Regions from separate parts of the Streptomyces sp. CY-1 genome, predicted to be linked through region 2. Evidence: riboswitches for the same ligand, from Rfam matches in the RefSeq annotation. Region 2 holds a riboswitch; each other region holds the start of a gene.

Region 1 (3,784 bases), 240 kb from region 2:
CGTCGGCGCGGCCCATCGCCTTCACCGCCCCGAGCGTCAGATGGTCGGGATCCCCCGCTCCGATACCGATGACGAGAATCCGGCGTTGCTGCGTGGTCATGCGACGGCTCGCGATCAGCTACTCGTACTCCTCGAGGGTCAGTTCGTGGCGGTTGCCACCGTCCGGCTCTCATCGGCCGTCGCGGGCCTGGGATTCAGCAACCGCTCGGCAAGCTCACCGAAGAGAAGACCGAACCCACCCCACAGAATCACCTGCATGGCCAGCGCGGACAACCGGAACCGCCACAACACCGTGGCGGGAAAGTCCCCCGGCACCTCATTGACCACAGGCAGGAAGGCAAACGCCACCCCGATCACCACGGCGAACGCCGCCACCGCCACCACGGTCGCATACCAGGTACCCAACCTCGGCACGAGCCGCTTGCCCACCATCGTGGCCCCCACCGCCAGGAGCACACTGAGCACCATCATCAGGAAGTACAGCGCCGTACGCTTACCGATCGTGTCGGCGTTACCGACCGCGGGCGGATTGGCCGGATACTTCAGGAACGGCACCACATACACCGCCAGCAGCGCACACCCCGACAGCAACAGCGCGGTGGCCCGCGGCGTGAAACGGCCGACACGGCCCAGGGCCACGCAATACGCCAGAGCGGCGATACCACCGAAGGCGATCCCATAGACCAGGACACCGGTGGCCAGCCCGGCCGTGGACTGCACACCACGCGAAACCAGCTCGACCTCATGCTCATGCGCGGGAGCGTGGGCCCCCTCGAAGCTGATCGCACGGTCCACGTTCGGCTCACCGAGGAAATAGGCGGCGACCAGGGCCGGCACACCGGCCCCCAGACCCGCGAGCATGCCCCGGATCAGCAGATTTCTCACCATTGCGGAGTTCATGACTGTGCGGCGTCCCTCACATCAGTGGCAGGGGAAACCGAGCAGATGACGGGCGTCATGCACCCACTCATGAACGTTCTCACCGGAGACAACGGCGGTGGCGCCCTGCTCGGCGCCGACGAAATACAGCAGGACCAGCATCAGGATGCCGAAGAAGACCGCCCAGGGAGCTATCGCCTTCAGCGGCAACGTGGCGGGCAGTTCGGGGGTGGTGGCAGTGGGCTGCGCGACATGCTGCGCCATGACCAGGCCCTCCTTAAGGGAGTTCGCGTCCCATCTCGGTGGTGCACAGGACGACGGCTACGGGTCTGACTCACCACAGATCCCATCCGGGACCCCTGGTTCACAGTGGCGCGACCGTGCCGGATTCCCACCGGCTTCCGTCTTACCGTCGTCGATATCGCACCGACCGTACCGCGTGTCGCGTTCATGGCCAAGACCGCCCACCTGGCGAGACGGTCGGGTCACCGCCGACCGCGCGAGGTCAACCGAACGACCGCGCGGTAGGCCGACACCCTCGGCGTCTCGGTGTCCGCGACGACGGGATCTGCCATCTGATCATGAGGAGCGGATGAGTTCGGTGCCGGACTCGTCACCGCCGTCCCGATGGCCACCACCGTCCTGACCCAGCTCTGCGTCAAAACGGCGCTGCGCGTACTCGGCTGGACCCGCACCCTCGTCCTCGGTGCCCTCCCGCTCGGCCTGCGCGCCCCGCTACAGGCCCCCAGCGACCATCTGTTGCCCATTCTGCTGACCACAGCCCTGCGCGGAGCGGGGCTTCGGCATCGTCACCGTCTGCGGATCCACCGCCGCGACCGCGCTGGCCCCACGCGGCCGCCAGGGAGCGGCCATCGGCCTCTACGGCTTCGCGGTCGCGCTCCCCCAAGTCGCCCTCACCCCGGTGATGGCGGTCGCGGCCCTCACGGTTCTCCTCACCGGTCACGGGCCGGCCACCGGCGGCTCGGCGAACAGCCGTCGGCGTACGGAAGGCCGAAGGCGCCGCTCGCTCACCGACCGCTAGAAGCCGCTCCGTGGAACGAGCCCCTGCTCCTGGACCCGTCGCCGGGTGCGCCACAATGAGGGCACGAGGCGACGGGGACCAGGAAGCCGGTGCGAGTCCGGCGCGGTCCCGCCACTGTGACCGGGGAGCGGTCCTCCAGCACGTCACTGTCCGCGGCCGCGGATGGGAAGGCGGAGGTGAGCGACGATCCGGGAGCCAGGAGACTGACCCGTCGCCGGTCCGACGGCAGGGGCGAGGACACCCCGGAGAGGATCGGCTGTGACGACGCATGCCCGGACGGAGCGGGCGCACCCGACGGAGCCCGGCAGACGAGCGGTGCTTGCCGCGGGAGGCGCCCTGGCGCTGGCCTCCTCCGGACTGCTCACCGGGTGCGGCGCGGACGGGACGGACGGGGGCGGCGGCGACCGGTTCCGCGCCGCGTTCACGGCCGGGGGCTCGCAGGAGACCCTCGATCCCCATGTCGCCCCGAACTTCGTCGACCAGGCCCGCGCCAAGGCCCTGTACGACACGCTCGGCACCTACGCGGACGACATGTCCGTCCGTGAACGGCTCGCGGAGTCCTGGGAGAGCGACGCGTCCGGCACCCGGTGGCGCATACGTCTGCGCGAGGCCGAGTTCCACGACGGGAAGCCGGTCACCGCGAAGGACGTCCTCTACAGCTACCGCCGCGCCGCCGACCCCGGCACCGGGTCCCCCTCGCAGGTGCTGCTCTCGGCGATCGACTTCGGGGCCGGCAGGCCCGACGGCGAACGGTCCGTCGTCTTCACGCTGAAGGCTCCGAACTTCGAGTTCCCCACCGTCTTCGCCGGGCCCGGCACCGAGATCATCCCCGACGGGACGACGGACTTCGGCAAGCCCGTCGGCTCGGGCCCCTTCACCTACGTCTCGTTCACCCCCGGCGGCACCGCCCGCTACCGGCGCTGGGCGGACCACTGGGACGGCGCCCCGCACATCGCCGAGCTGGAGATCGTCCCCGCCAACGAGGAGTCGGCGCGGCTCAACGCCCTGCTGTCCGGACAGGTCCACTACGCCGCCGACATGGCCGGTGCCTCCGTGAACCGGCTGAAGGCGGAGGGCTCGACGCGGCTGCTGACCGTGAAACGGGCCACCGCCCAGCAGTTGCTGCTGCGCATCGGCCGCAAGCCGTTCGACGATCCGCGGCTGGTGCGCGCCGTGCAGCTCGGGCTGGACCGGGAGGCGCTGGTGCGCGTGGCACTCGCCGGGCACGGCGAGCCGGGGAACGACCTGTTCGGCATGGGCCTGCGCGGCTACCCCGACGTCCTGGAGCCCCGCGAGCGGGACGTGGACGAGGCGCGGAAGCTCGTGCAGCAGGCCGGTGCGGACGGGCTGAAGATCACCGTGGAGACCAGCTCGGTCGACGCCGCGTGGGAGCCGGCCGCGGACCTGATGGCACAGCAACTGCGCGAGGTGGGGCTGCGGCTGACCGCCAACACCCGCGCCTCCAGCACCTATTTCAGCGAGATCAAGACCAACGGGGTCGCCGCCTTCAACACCTCCTCCACGCTGCCCGTCTCCGACTTCCTCCAGCAGCGGGTCCGTGGCGGAGCGGCCCGCAACCAGACGCAGTACGCCTCGGAGAGGTTCGACGCGCTGCTGGAGCGCGCCCGCACCACCCGCGACGAGCGGGACCGGCTGGCGCTGCTCGCCCGCGCCCAGAAGCTCGCCCGGGACGGGTCCGGGCTGCTGGTGTGGGCGTTCTCCGATGCCAATGACGCCATCCGCACATCGGTCCGCGGCCTGCGCGCCGCACCGCCGAACTCGCACGACTGGGCGCGGTTCGACCGGGTCCGCATCGGCTGACGTGCGCGCCTACGTTCTGCGGCGCCTGCTGCTGGCCGTCCT
Region 2 (3,784 bases):
CGCGGAGTCCGGGTGCCGCGTCGGCGGTGTCCGCGGTGTCCGCGGTGTCCGCGGTGTCCGCGGGAAGGGAGTCGGTCATGTCTTCCTCCGGCCGCGGTAGAGCACGGCGACGAAGGCCGGTACGCCGATGAGGGACGTCACCACGCCCACCGGGACCTCCTGGGGGTCGATCACGGTGCGGGCGGCGGTGTCCACCCACACCAGGAAGATGGCTCCGGCCAGTGCGGTGACCGGCAGGAGGCGGGCGTGGCCGGACCCGGTGAGGGCGCGGGTGGCATGCGGGAGGACCAGGCCGACGAAGCCGATGGCCCCGGCGGAGCTGACCAGGGTCGCGGTGAGCAGCGCCGTCGCGCACAGCAGGACGAGGCGGGTGCGGGCCACCCGGACGCCGAGCGCTGCGGCGGCCTCCTCGCCGAAGGCGAACGCGTCCAGGGTGCGGGCGTGTCCGAGACAGACCAGGAGGACGCCGGCCAGGACGACGGCACACAGCAGCACATCGCTCCAGCCGGCGCCGGTGAGCGAGCCGAGGAGCCAGAACAGCACGGCGCGGGTGGTGTCGGCGTCCGCGGAGGTGAGGACGGTGAACGAGGTCAGCGCGGAGAACAGTTGCATGGCGGCCACCCCGGACAGCACCACACGGTCGGTGCTGCCGCCGAGGCTGTGGCTGAGCATCAGGACCAGGCCGAAGGAGAGCAGCGCGCCGATGAACGCGCCCGCCGACAGCGACACGGCCCCGCCGCCCACGCCGAGGACGACCACGGCGACGGCACCGGTGGAGGCGCCGGAGGACACCCCGAGGACGAAGGGGTCGGCCAGCGGATTGCGCAGCAGGGACTGCATCACGGCCCCGCACAGGGCCAGCCCCGCCCCGCACACCGCGGCGAGCAGGGTGCGGGGCATGCGCAGGTTCCATACGATGCCGTCGCGCAGCGGTGGCAACGTGCTCTCGCCCAGGCCGAGATGGGCGGAGACCGCCGCCCAGACGTCGGACGTGGAGATGTCGGCGGGGCCGATGGTCACGGCGACGGCGATCGACGCGAGCAGCGCGGCCGGCCCTCCCGCGATCAGCAGCCGGAGGCGGGGGGTCACTTGGCGAGTCCGAAGTCGCGCAGCCCGGCGGCGACCTGCTCGACCCCTTCGACGGTGCGGATGGACGGGTTCATCGCCTGCCCGCTGAGCAGGACGTACCGCTTCTTCTTCACGGCGGTGAGATTGCGGGTGGCGGCGTTGGTCTCCAGGAAACGCATCTTGGCCTTGGCGGTCTCCGCGGTCTGCTGCTTGCGGGTGAGATCGCCGAGGACGATGACGTCCGGGTCGCGGTCGGCCACGGTCTCCCAGTTGATCTGCGGCCACTCGTCGTGGGTGTCGGAGAAGGCGTTCTTCGCCCCGACGGCCCGGGTGATGGCGCCCGGCGCGCCGCAGCAGCCGGCGAGGTAGGGCGACTGGGAGTTGGCGAACCAGTACATGAGCGAGACGCCGGAGGCGTCCACTCCCTCGGCGGCCGTACGCACCCGCTGCCGCAACCGCGCGACGAGCTTCTCGCCACGCTCGTCGACGCCGAACGCGCGGGCCAGGTCGCGTATCTCGCCGTAGACGGCGTCCAGGGTGAGCGGCTTGCTGCGGGAGCCGTCGCCACCGCTGTCGGGGTCCCGGCCCGCCGAGCAGTCGGACGGCGAGACATACGTGGGCACGCCCAGTTTCTCGAACTGCTCGCGGGTGGCCACGCCGCCCTTGCCGAGGGTGGAGACGAACGAGGCGGTGACGAAGTCGGGTTCGGCGTCCAGGGCCTTCTCGAAGGACGGCGCGTTGTCCGCCAGGCGCGGCACCGTCGCGTTCGCCTTCTCCAGGCCCTTCATCACCGGGTCGGTCCAGGTGGCGGTGCCCGCCATGCGGTCGGCGAGGCCGAGGGAGAGCAGGATCTCCGTGGTGCCCTGGTTGAGCGAGAGGGCACGCTTGGGGACGGACTTCACCGTGACCTTGTGGCCGCAGTTGTCGATGGTGCGCGGAAAGCCCGCACCGGCGGGCTTCGTGCCGGCCGCGCCGTCGCCGCCGGAGCCACCGCACGCGGTGAGCAGGAGGGCGGGGGCGAGCAGGAGGGCCGCGGTACGGCGGGCAGAGCGGAGCACGGGCATGCCTCGGTTGTCGGGGCTCGTACGCGGAGCCTGGCCTACGGACGTCCTCCCCGCACGGGGCGCGGAGGTGCCAGCAGGTCTTCGGACTCGGGTTCGTCCGGACGGGGCCCCTTCCCGGGCTCGTCCGCGGCGGCTTCGCGGCCGTCACGGACTCCTCCCAGTGGGTGTCACATGCCCCGCCCGTCCCCCTCACCGCTGCGCGTCAGCTCCGGATTCACACCGGATTCCCTGGCCTCGGATGTGGCACGACTGGCTCCCCGAGACTATCAAGATCGTCGAACGATCAGGGTGTCGGACTGGTCACGGGTGGGAGACCACGTCCCGGGGTCAGGTCGACCGCCGACGGGCCCGCCGCACCTCGCGGTCGACGGCCCAGGCGTCGCCGACCGGTCCGAGGTGGCCGAGCTTGTCGGGATTGATCACCGCGCGGATGGCCTGAATCTGCCCGTCGAGCACATCGAGGACCAAGGTCTGGAGCACCTTGCCGTCCCGCTCCCGGAAGACCGCGCCGGGCTGGCCGTTGACCTCATGAAGCTCGAACGACACATCGATCCGCAGCAGCCAGGGGAAGACCGTGCCCAGCAGCCGGGCCACGTTCTCCGCGCCCATGACGGCCTTGGCCAGCCGCGGGGCCTTGCCGCCGCCGTCCCCGACCAACTGCACATCGGCGGCCAGCAGATTCCGCAGCGCGCCCACATCGCCGTCCTTCAGCGCGTCGAAGAACCGCGTGGCCAGCTCCTGCCGCTCCCGCCGGTCCGCCTCGAACCGCGGCCGCCCCGCCTCCATATGCCGCCGCGCCCGCACCAGCAACTGCCTGCACGCCGCCTCCGAACGTCCCACCGCCGTGGCGACCTCGTCGAACCCGAAGGCGAACACCTCCCGCAGCACGAACACCGCCCGCTCCAGCGGGCTGAGCCGCTCCAGCAGCAACAGCGCCGCCATCGACACCGAGTCGGCCAGCTCCACCGCCCGGGCCGGATCCTGATACGGATCGCTGAGCAGCGGCTCGGGGAACCACGGGCCCACGTACTCCTCCCGTCGCACGCGCGCCGAGCGCAGCACATCGATCGAGATCCGCGTCACCGTGGCCGAGAGAAACGCCTTGGTCGACGTGGGCCGGGTCGCCGAGCCGTCGAAGCGCAGCCAGGTCTCCTGCACCGCGTCCTCGGCCTCGCTCACACTGCCCAGGATCCGATAGGCGATCGAGAACAGCAGCGGCCGCAGCTCCTCGAACTCCTCGACCTTGTTCACGCCGAATCCCCCTTTCCTCTGGGCCCGTTGCCGACGCCGTTGCTGTTCCCGCTGGCATTGCTGTTGCCGCTGCCGGTCAGTGGAACTGCCCGGCCTCGTAGTCACCGGCCGCGGGCTGCTGGGTGATGACGTTCAGCCGGTTCACCATATTCATGAAGGAGACCAGGATCACCAGCGCGGTGAGCTGCTCCTCGTCATAGTGCTCGGTGGCATTCGCCCACACCTCGTCGCCGACCCCACGGGCCGCGTCCGCGACCCGGGTCCCCTCCTCCGCCAGCGCCAGCGCGGCCCGTTCGGCATCGGTGAAGACGGTGGCCTCCCGCCATACCGCGACCAGGTTCAGCCGCACCGGGGTCTCACCGGCCGCGGCGGCTTCCTTGGTGTGCATGTCGATGCAGACG
Region 3 (3,784 bases), 300 kb from region 2:
GCCGTATGCGCAGCACAGGGCGAGGAATCGCCGGTTGCGCACCATCGCGCGGACGCCGCCCCGCTCCCGGTTACGGACCCGGCCCGGGATGTGCCGCGGCATCAGCCAGGCGTGCCCGGCGAGGACGAGGACGAAGACCCCGGCTCCGGCGAGGCACGCGGCGCGGAACTCCACGCCGAGCAGCAAACCGCCGAGGAGGGGACCGACGAAGGTACCGGCCTGGCCGGAGACGGTGAACAGGGCCAGGACCCGGGTGCGCGAACCGTGGCCCTCCTCCTCCCAGGCCACCGCCTGCCGGGCCACTTCGGATTCCACCGCGGGGGAGAACAGCGCGGCGGCGAAGCCGATCAGCAGCACCGCGCCGATCACCGCCCAGGTCCGCTCCGCGTAGCCGAGCCAGACGAAGCCCGCGATCCGCGCGGCACAGCCGGTCAGCACGACGGGGCGCACGCCGTAGCGGTCCACCAGCCAGCCGCCGACCACGAACAGCCCCTGCTGGCTGAAGGTCCGCAGACCGAGGACGAATCCGACCATCCATCCCGCCATGCCGATCGCGGTGCCCAGGTGCTCGGCGAGGAAGGGCAGGACCGCGAAGAAGCCGACGTTGAAGGCGAGTTGGGTCAGGATCAGCAGCCGCAGAAGCGGAGACAGATGCCTCCAGGTGCGCTCGCGCGGGGACTTCGGGGTCGGCGCCGTCCGGGCGGCTCGGCCGGTCAGGGCGCGGCGGATCAGGTCCGTCATGGGGTGTCGTCCGAGAGGGAGCCAAGACTGGTGCGCATCTTATGCATCAGCGCATCGTATGCAAGAAGCGCCGAGCACTTGCCGTGGCTTTTGGGCGGACGGAACCGCGTCACCGGCCGGGGGCGCCCGGGAACGGGTGTGCCTCGTCCGCCGTCACCGCGGTCCCGGCCCGTACACCGTGCAGGACGTGGGCGAGTACTTCCGCTCCGCGCACCACACGAGGGCCCGGGCGGTTGAAGTAGGCCGGCCCGTCCAGCACCCAGACCCGCCCGGCCCGTACGGCGGGCAGTTCCGTCCAGCCCGGGAGGCGGGTGAGGAGTTCCGTCTCGCGCAGGGTCCGTTCCGGCGGGAAGCCACACGGCAGGACCAGCACCACCTCCGGGCGGGCGGCGCGCACCGATTCCCAGGTCATCGGCTTGGTGTGCTCGCCGGACACGGCGAGCAGCGGTGCGCCGCCCGCGGCGCTGATCTGGTCGGGTACCCAGTGTCCGGCGGGCCACAGCGGGTCGAGCCATTCGATCGCCACGACCCGGGGCCGGGCGCGGCCCGCGACCGACCGGCGGATCCGCTCGAGGCGGTCGTGCAGCTCGGCCCGGCGCTGCTCGGCGCGCTCGCGCACGCCGAGCAGCTCACCCACGGTGACCAGGCAGTCCAGTACATCGTCGAGCGTGCGTGGCTCCAGGCTGAGGACGCGGGTGTCGGCGTCGAGCAGCCGGACGGCCCGGCTGACCCTCTCGTACGAGACGGCGCACACCTCGCACAGATCCTGGGTGAGCACCACGTCGGGGCCCAGGGCCGCGAGCGCTGCGGTGTCGAGGGTGTAGAGGGACGACCCGGAGTGCGTCGATCCGCCGACCGCGTCGGAGATCTCCCGGCTGGTGAGGGTGTTCTGGTCGAGGTCGGCTCCGGTGACCACGGGAACGGACGCCACGGTCCGCGGTGGCCAGTCGCATTCGTGCGTCCGGCCGACCAGGTGCTCGGCGAGTCCGAGTTCGGTGACGATGTCGGTCGCGGCGGGCAGCAGGGAGACGATGCGCATGCCGCGACCTTAGGGCCTGCCCGGGGCAGGCCCCGGCTCCCGCACCGTCCTCAGGACGTCCCGGCGCAGCGTCTCGCCAGGTGGGCGGTCTTGGCCATGAACGCGACACGCGGTACGGTCGGTGCGATATCGACGACGGTAAGACGGAAGCCGGTGGGAATCCGGCACGGTCGCGCCACTGTGAACCAGGGGTCCCGGATGGGATCTGTGGTGAGTCAGACCCGTAGCCGTCGTCCTGTGCACCACCGAGATGGGACGCGAACTCCCTTAAGGAGGGCCTGGTCATGGCGCAGCATGTCGCGCAGCCCACTGCCACCACCCCCGAACTGCCCGCCACGTTGCCGCTGAAGGCGATAGCTCCCTGGGCGGTCTTCTTCGGCATCCTGATGCTGGTCCTGCTGTATTTCGTCGGCGCCGAGCAGGGCGCCACCGCCGTTGTCTCCGGTGAGAACGTTCATGAGTGGGTGCATGACGCCCGTCATCTGCTCGGTTTCCCCTGCCACTGATGTGAGGGACGCCGCACAGTCATGAACTCCGCAATGGTGAGAAATCTGCTGATCCGGGGCATGCTCGCGGGTCTGGGGGCCGGTGTGCCGGCCCTGGTCGCCGCCTATTTCCTCGGTGAGCCGAACGTGGACCGTGCGATCAGCTTCGAGGGGGCCCACGCTCCCGCGCATGAGCATGAGGTCGAGCTGGTTTCGCGTGGTGTGCAGTCCACGGCCGGGCTGGCCACCGGTGTCCTGGTCTATGGGATCGCCTTCGGTGGTATCGCCGCTCTGGCGTATTGCGTGGCCCTGGGCCGTGTCGGCCGTTTCACGCCGCGGGCCACCGCGCTGTTGCTGTCGGGGTGTGCGCTGCTGGCGGTGTATGTGGTGCCGTTCCTGAAGTATCCGGCCAATCCGCCCGCGGTCGGTAACGCCGACACGATCGGTAAGCGTACGGCGCTGTACTTCCTGATGATGGTGCTCAGTGTGCTCCTGGCGGTGGGGGCCACGATGGTGGGCAAGCGGCTCGTGCCGAGGTTGGGTACCTGGTATGCGACCGTGGTGGCGGTGGCGGCGTTCGCCGTGGTGATCGGGGTGGCGTTTGCCTTCCTGCCTGTGGTCAATGAGGTGCCGGGGGACTTTCCCGCCACGGTGTTGTGGCGGTTCCGGTTGTCCGCGCTGGCCATGCAGGTGATTCTGTGGGGTGGGTTCGGTCTTCTCTTCGGTGAGCTTGCCGAGCGGTTGCTGAATCCCAGGCCCGCGACGGCCGATGAGAGCCGGACGGTGGCAACCGCCACGAACTGACGCCGACCGAGCAGGCCCAGCTTCTGGGCTGTGCGGCCGCCTGCCACGAAGTCCTGTCCGCGGCTACGCTCGGTCTCGTGATGAAGCGGTGGAAAGGCCACGTCATCCGTCATCCGCTCTGGGGCGCGGTGGAGTTGACCTTCGCATGGCATGCGGTGCTGCTGCTGTTCGCCGAGGTGATCCTGCCTCCGCTGGCGCCCTCGTGGTATCCGGATCTCGGCGCCACCCTGGTCAACGCGATCTGTGCCGCGGGGGTGTGGCTCGTCCTGTGGCGGTGGGGCTGGCTGCGCCGCTCCGCGGTGGCCGTACTCGGCCGTCCACGACGCTGGTGGCCGGCCGCGCCGATGCTGCTCATTGCCTGTTCGTACACCGTGGCGGGTCTCGACGGCAGTGCGACGGTCATCGTCAGCGGCCTGGTTTCGCTGCTGTGGGTCGGCATCAACGAGGAGATCTACAGCAGGGGCCTCGTCCAGCAGGCACTCAACCCGCTCGGTCCGATCCGCGCGACCGTCGGCGTCGCCGTCTTATTCGGAGCAGGACACCTCCAGAACTTCCTGTTCTTCGGCGATCCGCTCGACGACACGCTGTGGCAGATGCTGTCCGCCGGTCTCTTCGGCTTCACCTGTGCGGGTCTGCGTTACGCGATCGGCTCGGTCTGGCCGATGGTCGTCGTCCATGGGCTCGACGACTTCTTCCAGATCCGCTCGCCGGGCTC
Region 4 (3,784 bases), 7.9 Mb from region 2:
CGCCCGGATGGTCGGTGGTCTCCGTGGTGACCGGGTAGACCAGCCGCTCCTCGATGTGGTCCGGCCGCAGATGCCGCTCGGCTATGGAGCGGGCGATGCTGCGCCCGTGCCGGGCGCTGTGGTACGCGATGACATCGGCTTCGGCGATGACCTCCACGGCGCGTACGGTCATCAGGGCGGGGTCGCCGGGACCGAGCCCCACACCGTAGAGCCGGCCCGTCTGCTGCTCGCTCACTCTTCCTCGCTCGCTATCGCGTTGATCGCCGCCGCGGCGATGGCGCTGCCGCCCCGCCGGCCGTGCACCACCAGGTGGTCGAGCGCCGCCGGATGCCCGGCCAGCGCCTCCTTGGACTCGGCGGCGCCGATGAAGCCCACCGGCACACCGATCACGGCGGCCGGGCGCGGCGCGCCCGCCCCTCCTTCTTCGATCATCTCCAGCAGCCGGAACAGCGCCGTGGGGGCGTTGCCCACCGCCACCACCGCCCCGTCGAGCCGGTCCCGCCACAGCTCCAGCGCGGCGGCGCTGCGCGTGGTGCCCATGCGCCGCGCCAACTCCGGTACGGCGGGGTCCGCGAGGGTGCAGATGACCTCGTTGTCGGCGGGCAGCCGCTTGCGGGTGACCCCGCTGGCGACCATGCGCGCGTCACAGAGCACCGGCGCGCCGGACCACAGCGCGGCGCGGGCGCGGGAGACCACCTCGGGGCTGTACGCGAGGTCCTTGACCAGGTCGACCATGCCGCAGGCGTGGATCATCCGCACCGCCACCTGGCTGACGTCGGCGGGGAGCCCGCCGAGGTCGGCCTCGGCACGGATGGTGGCAAAGGACGCGCGGTAGATGGCCGCCCCGTCCTTCTCGTAGTCGAACACGGTGTCCTCGATCATGTCGTTCCACGGGCCGCCGCCACGGCGCCGGCCAACTGCTCCGCTGTCACATCCACGCTGTGCACACTGTCCGCGCTGTCCGCCTCCGGCGTGTCTTCCCTCGCGCCCCGTACGGTGACGCGGTAGTCCCTGTCTCCGGTGGCCAGGGCGTCCACCCAGCGGCCCCCGGGGTGACCGCAGCGCCGTTCACACCCGGAGATGTACACCGGCAGCGGATCGGACCAGGCGGTGCCCGAGGCTCCCGGCGCCGGGTCCGCAAACCCTCGCCGCGTGCCCGAGGTCCGTAGCGCCGGGTCCGCGACCATGCGTGCCGTGTCGGCCCGCACATCCGCCAGGGACTTGGCGCAGCCGGGCCGTCCCGTGCACGCGCCGACCCCGAGCCACGGCGAGTCCGGCGTGGTCACCAGCCCCGCGTCGGACAGTTCGGCCAAGGCACCGCGCGTGTCGTCCGGGGCGAACCCGGGGAGCACCACGCCGCGCCAGGGTGTCATACGCAGCTCAGCGGCCCCGCCCCGGGAGGCGAGCGCGGCGAGCAGCTGCCACTGCGCGGCGCTCACCCGGCCCAGGGGGAGGGCGACGGACAGCGCGTGACGTCCGTCCGGGCCGGGGATCGGTCCGGGGGCGGGTGGTGTGGCGCGGGCGCGGGGAGCTGGTTCATGCTCCACGGGTACGGCCGCCACGCCCGCGTCGGCGAGTCGCGCGGCCAGTCCCTCGGTCGTCACGGCGTGTCGCGCGGGGAGTTCGCGTGCCCGCCACGCCCGGGTGCCGCTCTCACGCGCCTTGGCCAGGAACTCCACCGCGGCCAGCGCCGCCGCACGCGGCGCGTCTTCGCCCCGCACTCGGAGACCGCCACCCACCGCCGACCCGGCCGTACGAGACCCCCGCCGCCCCGCCGCGTCCGGGCGTGCCGCCCCCGTCGACGGCGACGGCACATCCGGACCCGGCGGCGGACCGCCGGCCCGCAGCACCGCTCCGCCGTCCGGCGTTGCGATCAATGTCACATCGGCGCCCAAGGCGGCCACATCGCCCCGCCCATCGTCCAGCGCGAACAGGAACCTGCCCGACAAGCCCGACAATTCCCCGCCCCCCGCCGGTGAGTCGTCGCACAGCACGGCGTCCAGCGACCGCACCCACGCCGCCACATCCGCGTGCCCCCCGCCGTCCAGGCCGGACAGCGGCGACGCCACGATGTTGCGCACCCGGTCATGGCGGTCCGAGGGCAGCAGTCCGGCCGCCCGCAGCCGGGCCGCGAGTTCCGCGCCGCACCCCGTATCCAGGCCGCGCACCTGGAGATTGCCCCGCGAGGTGATGTCCAGCCGCCCGTCGCCCAGCTCCTCTGCCAGCCGTCCCAGCGCCACCGCCTGACGGGCCGTCAGCAGCCCGCCCGGCACCCGGACCCGGGCGAGCGAACCGTCGTCCGCCGGGTGCAGCCGCAGCGCGCCCGGACAGGCGTCATCGCGCCCGCGCACGGGGGTTTCATCCCCGGATGGGGTGGTTGTCGGGGGGAGGGGCATGGCGGCGAGCATACCGACGATCCGGTCCGGCCCACCGCCCCGGCCAGGCCGGAACTCACCATCCCGTGGCAGGTCAGCAACGCTTACTATGCTCAGCGGTGGGTCGGTCCCGGCCCACCGAACGCACAAGACGGCACTCACGGTAGGAAGTCGGTGTAAATCCGGCGCGGTCCCGCCACTGTGAGCGCGGAAGCCGCCGAACGGCAGCGGTCGCGCGAGCCAGGAACTGCCGCCGTCTTAACCCGCCCGGGGCGCGGACCCCGAGGAAGGCATGCCGCCGCATGATTCTGCTGCTGTCGACGTCCGACACCGACCTGCTCAGCGCCCGTGCCGCCACGGGCCCGGTGCCGTACCGCCTCGCCAACCCGGCCCGCCTCGCTCTCGACGATCTCCCCGGCCTCCTCGACGGCGTCGAACTCGTCGTCGTACGGCTCCTCGGCGGCATCCGCGCCTGGCAGGAGGGGCTCGACACGCTGCTCGCGGGCGACCTCCCGGTCGTCGTCCTCACCGGTGAACAGGCGCCCGACGCCCAGCTCATGGAGGCGTCCACGGTCCCGGTCGGCATCGCCGCCGAGGCCCACGCCTACCTCGCCCACGGCGGGCCCGCCAACCTCGACCAGCTCGCCCGGTTCCTCTCCGACACCGTGCTGCTCACCGGCCATGGCTTCGAACCGCCCGCGCCCGCGCCCACCTGGGGGCCGCTGGAGCGCACCGGCCGCGCGGCCGGCTCCGGCGCCGTCACCGGCCCGACCATCGCGGTGCTCTACTACCGCGCCCACCACATGAGCGGCAACACCGCCTTCGTGGAGGCCCTGTGCCGGGCCGTGGAGGACGCCGGTGGCCGCCCGCTGCCGCTGTTCGTCGCCTCGCTGCGGGCTCCCGAACCCGAGTTGATCGAGGCCCTCGGCGCGGCCGACGCCATCGTGACCACCGTCCTCGCGGCTGGTGGCACCCGCCCCGCCGAGGCGTCCGCGGGCGGCGACGACGAGGCATGGGACGCGGGCGCGCTCGCCTCGCTCGACGTGCCCGTGCTCCAGGCGCTGTGCCTGACCTCGTCGCGCGCCGCGTGGGAGGAGAACGACGAGGGGCTCTCCCCGCTGGACGCCGCTACCCAGGTCGCCGTCCCGGAGTTCGACGGGCGGCTCATCACCGTGCCGTTCTCGTTCAAGGAGGTCGACGAGGACGGTCTGCCGGTCTATGCCGCCGATGCCGAGCGCGCCGCGCGTGTCGCCGGAATCGCGGTACGACACGCCCGGCTCCGCCATATCCCCGCCGCCGACAAGCGCCTGGCGCTCGTCCTCTCCGCCTATCCCACCAAGCACTCCCGGATCGGCAACGCCGTCGGCCTCGACACCCCCGCAAGCGCCGTCGCCCTGCTGCGCCGGCTG

The links. Region 2 has a riboswitch for cobalamin ahead of ACK1X7_RS08325 (ABC transporter substrate-binding protein). Riboswitches for the same ligand answer to the same signal wherever they lie in the genome.
Region 1: another riboswitch for cobalamin. It lies ahead of ACK1X7_RS09425 (CbtB domain-containing protein); the one in region 2 lies ahead of ACK1X7_RS08325 (ABC transporter substrate-binding protein).
Region 3: another riboswitch for cobalamin. It lies ahead of ACK1X7_RS07080 (CbtB domain-containing protein); the one in region 2 lies ahead of ACK1X7_RS08325 (ABC transporter substrate-binding protein).
Region 4: another riboswitch for cobalamin. It lies ahead of cobN (cobaltochelatase subunit CobN); the one in region 2 lies ahead of ACK1X7_RS08325 (ABC transporter substrate-binding protein).

What each region holds. Positions count from the first base shown of each region.
Region 1 is NZ_CP178393.1:2,248,079-2,251,862, forward strand. It holds gene cobF (precorrin-6A synthase (deacetylating)) at 1-100, opposite strand, end outside; gene ACK1X7_RS09420 (CbtA family protein) at 139-900, opposite strand; gene ACK1X7_RS09425 (CbtB domain-containing protein) at 922-1,143, opposite strand; cobalamin riboswitch at 1,182-1,326, opposite strand; cobalamin riboswitch at 1,948-2,147, shown strand; gene ACK1X7_RS09430 (ABC transporter substrate-binding protein) at 2,180-3,742, shown strand; gene ACK1X7_RS09435 (ABC transporter permease) at 3,744-3,784, shown strand, end outside.
Region 2 is NZ_CP178393.1:2,007,516-2,011,299, forward strand. It holds gene ACK1X7_RS08315 (ABC transporter ATP-binding protein) at 1-79, opposite strand, end outside; gene ACK1X7_RS08320 (FecCD family ABC transporter permease) at 76-1,089, opposite strand; gene ACK1X7_RS08325 (ABC transporter substrate-binding protein) at 1,086-2,132, opposite strand; cobalamin riboswitch at 2,188-2,415, opposite strand; gene ACK1X7_RS08330 (RNA polymerase sigma-70 factor) at 2,460-3,383, opposite strand; gene ACK1X7_RS08335 (carboxymuconolactone decarboxylase family protein) at 3,460-3,784, opposite strand, start outside.
Region 3 is NZ_CP178393.1:1,705,031-1,708,814, reverse strand. It holds gene ACK1X7_RS07090 (MDR family MFS transporter) at 1-741, opposite strand, end outside; gene ACK1X7_RS07085 (cobalamin-binding protein) at 851-1,780, opposite strand; cobalamin riboswitch at 1,882-2,026, shown strand; gene ACK1X7_RS07080 (CbtB domain-containing protein) at 2,065-2,286, shown strand; gene ACK1X7_RS07075 (CbtA family protein) at 2,308-3,069, shown strand; gene ACK1X7_RS07070 (CPBP family intramembrane glutamic endopeptidase) at 3,150-3,784, shown strand, end outside.
Region 4 is NZ_CP178393.1:9,877,823-9,881,606, forward strand. It holds gene ACK1X7_RS42605 (precorrin-2 C(20)-methyltransferase) at 1-235, opposite strand, end outside; gene ACK1X7_RS42610 (precorrin-8X methylmutase) at 232-867, opposite strand; gene ACK1X7_RS42615 (nitrite reductase) at 879-2,408, opposite strand; cobalamin riboswitch at 2,480-2,644, shown strand; gene cobN (cobaltochelatase subunit CobN) at 2,678-3,784, shown strand, end outside.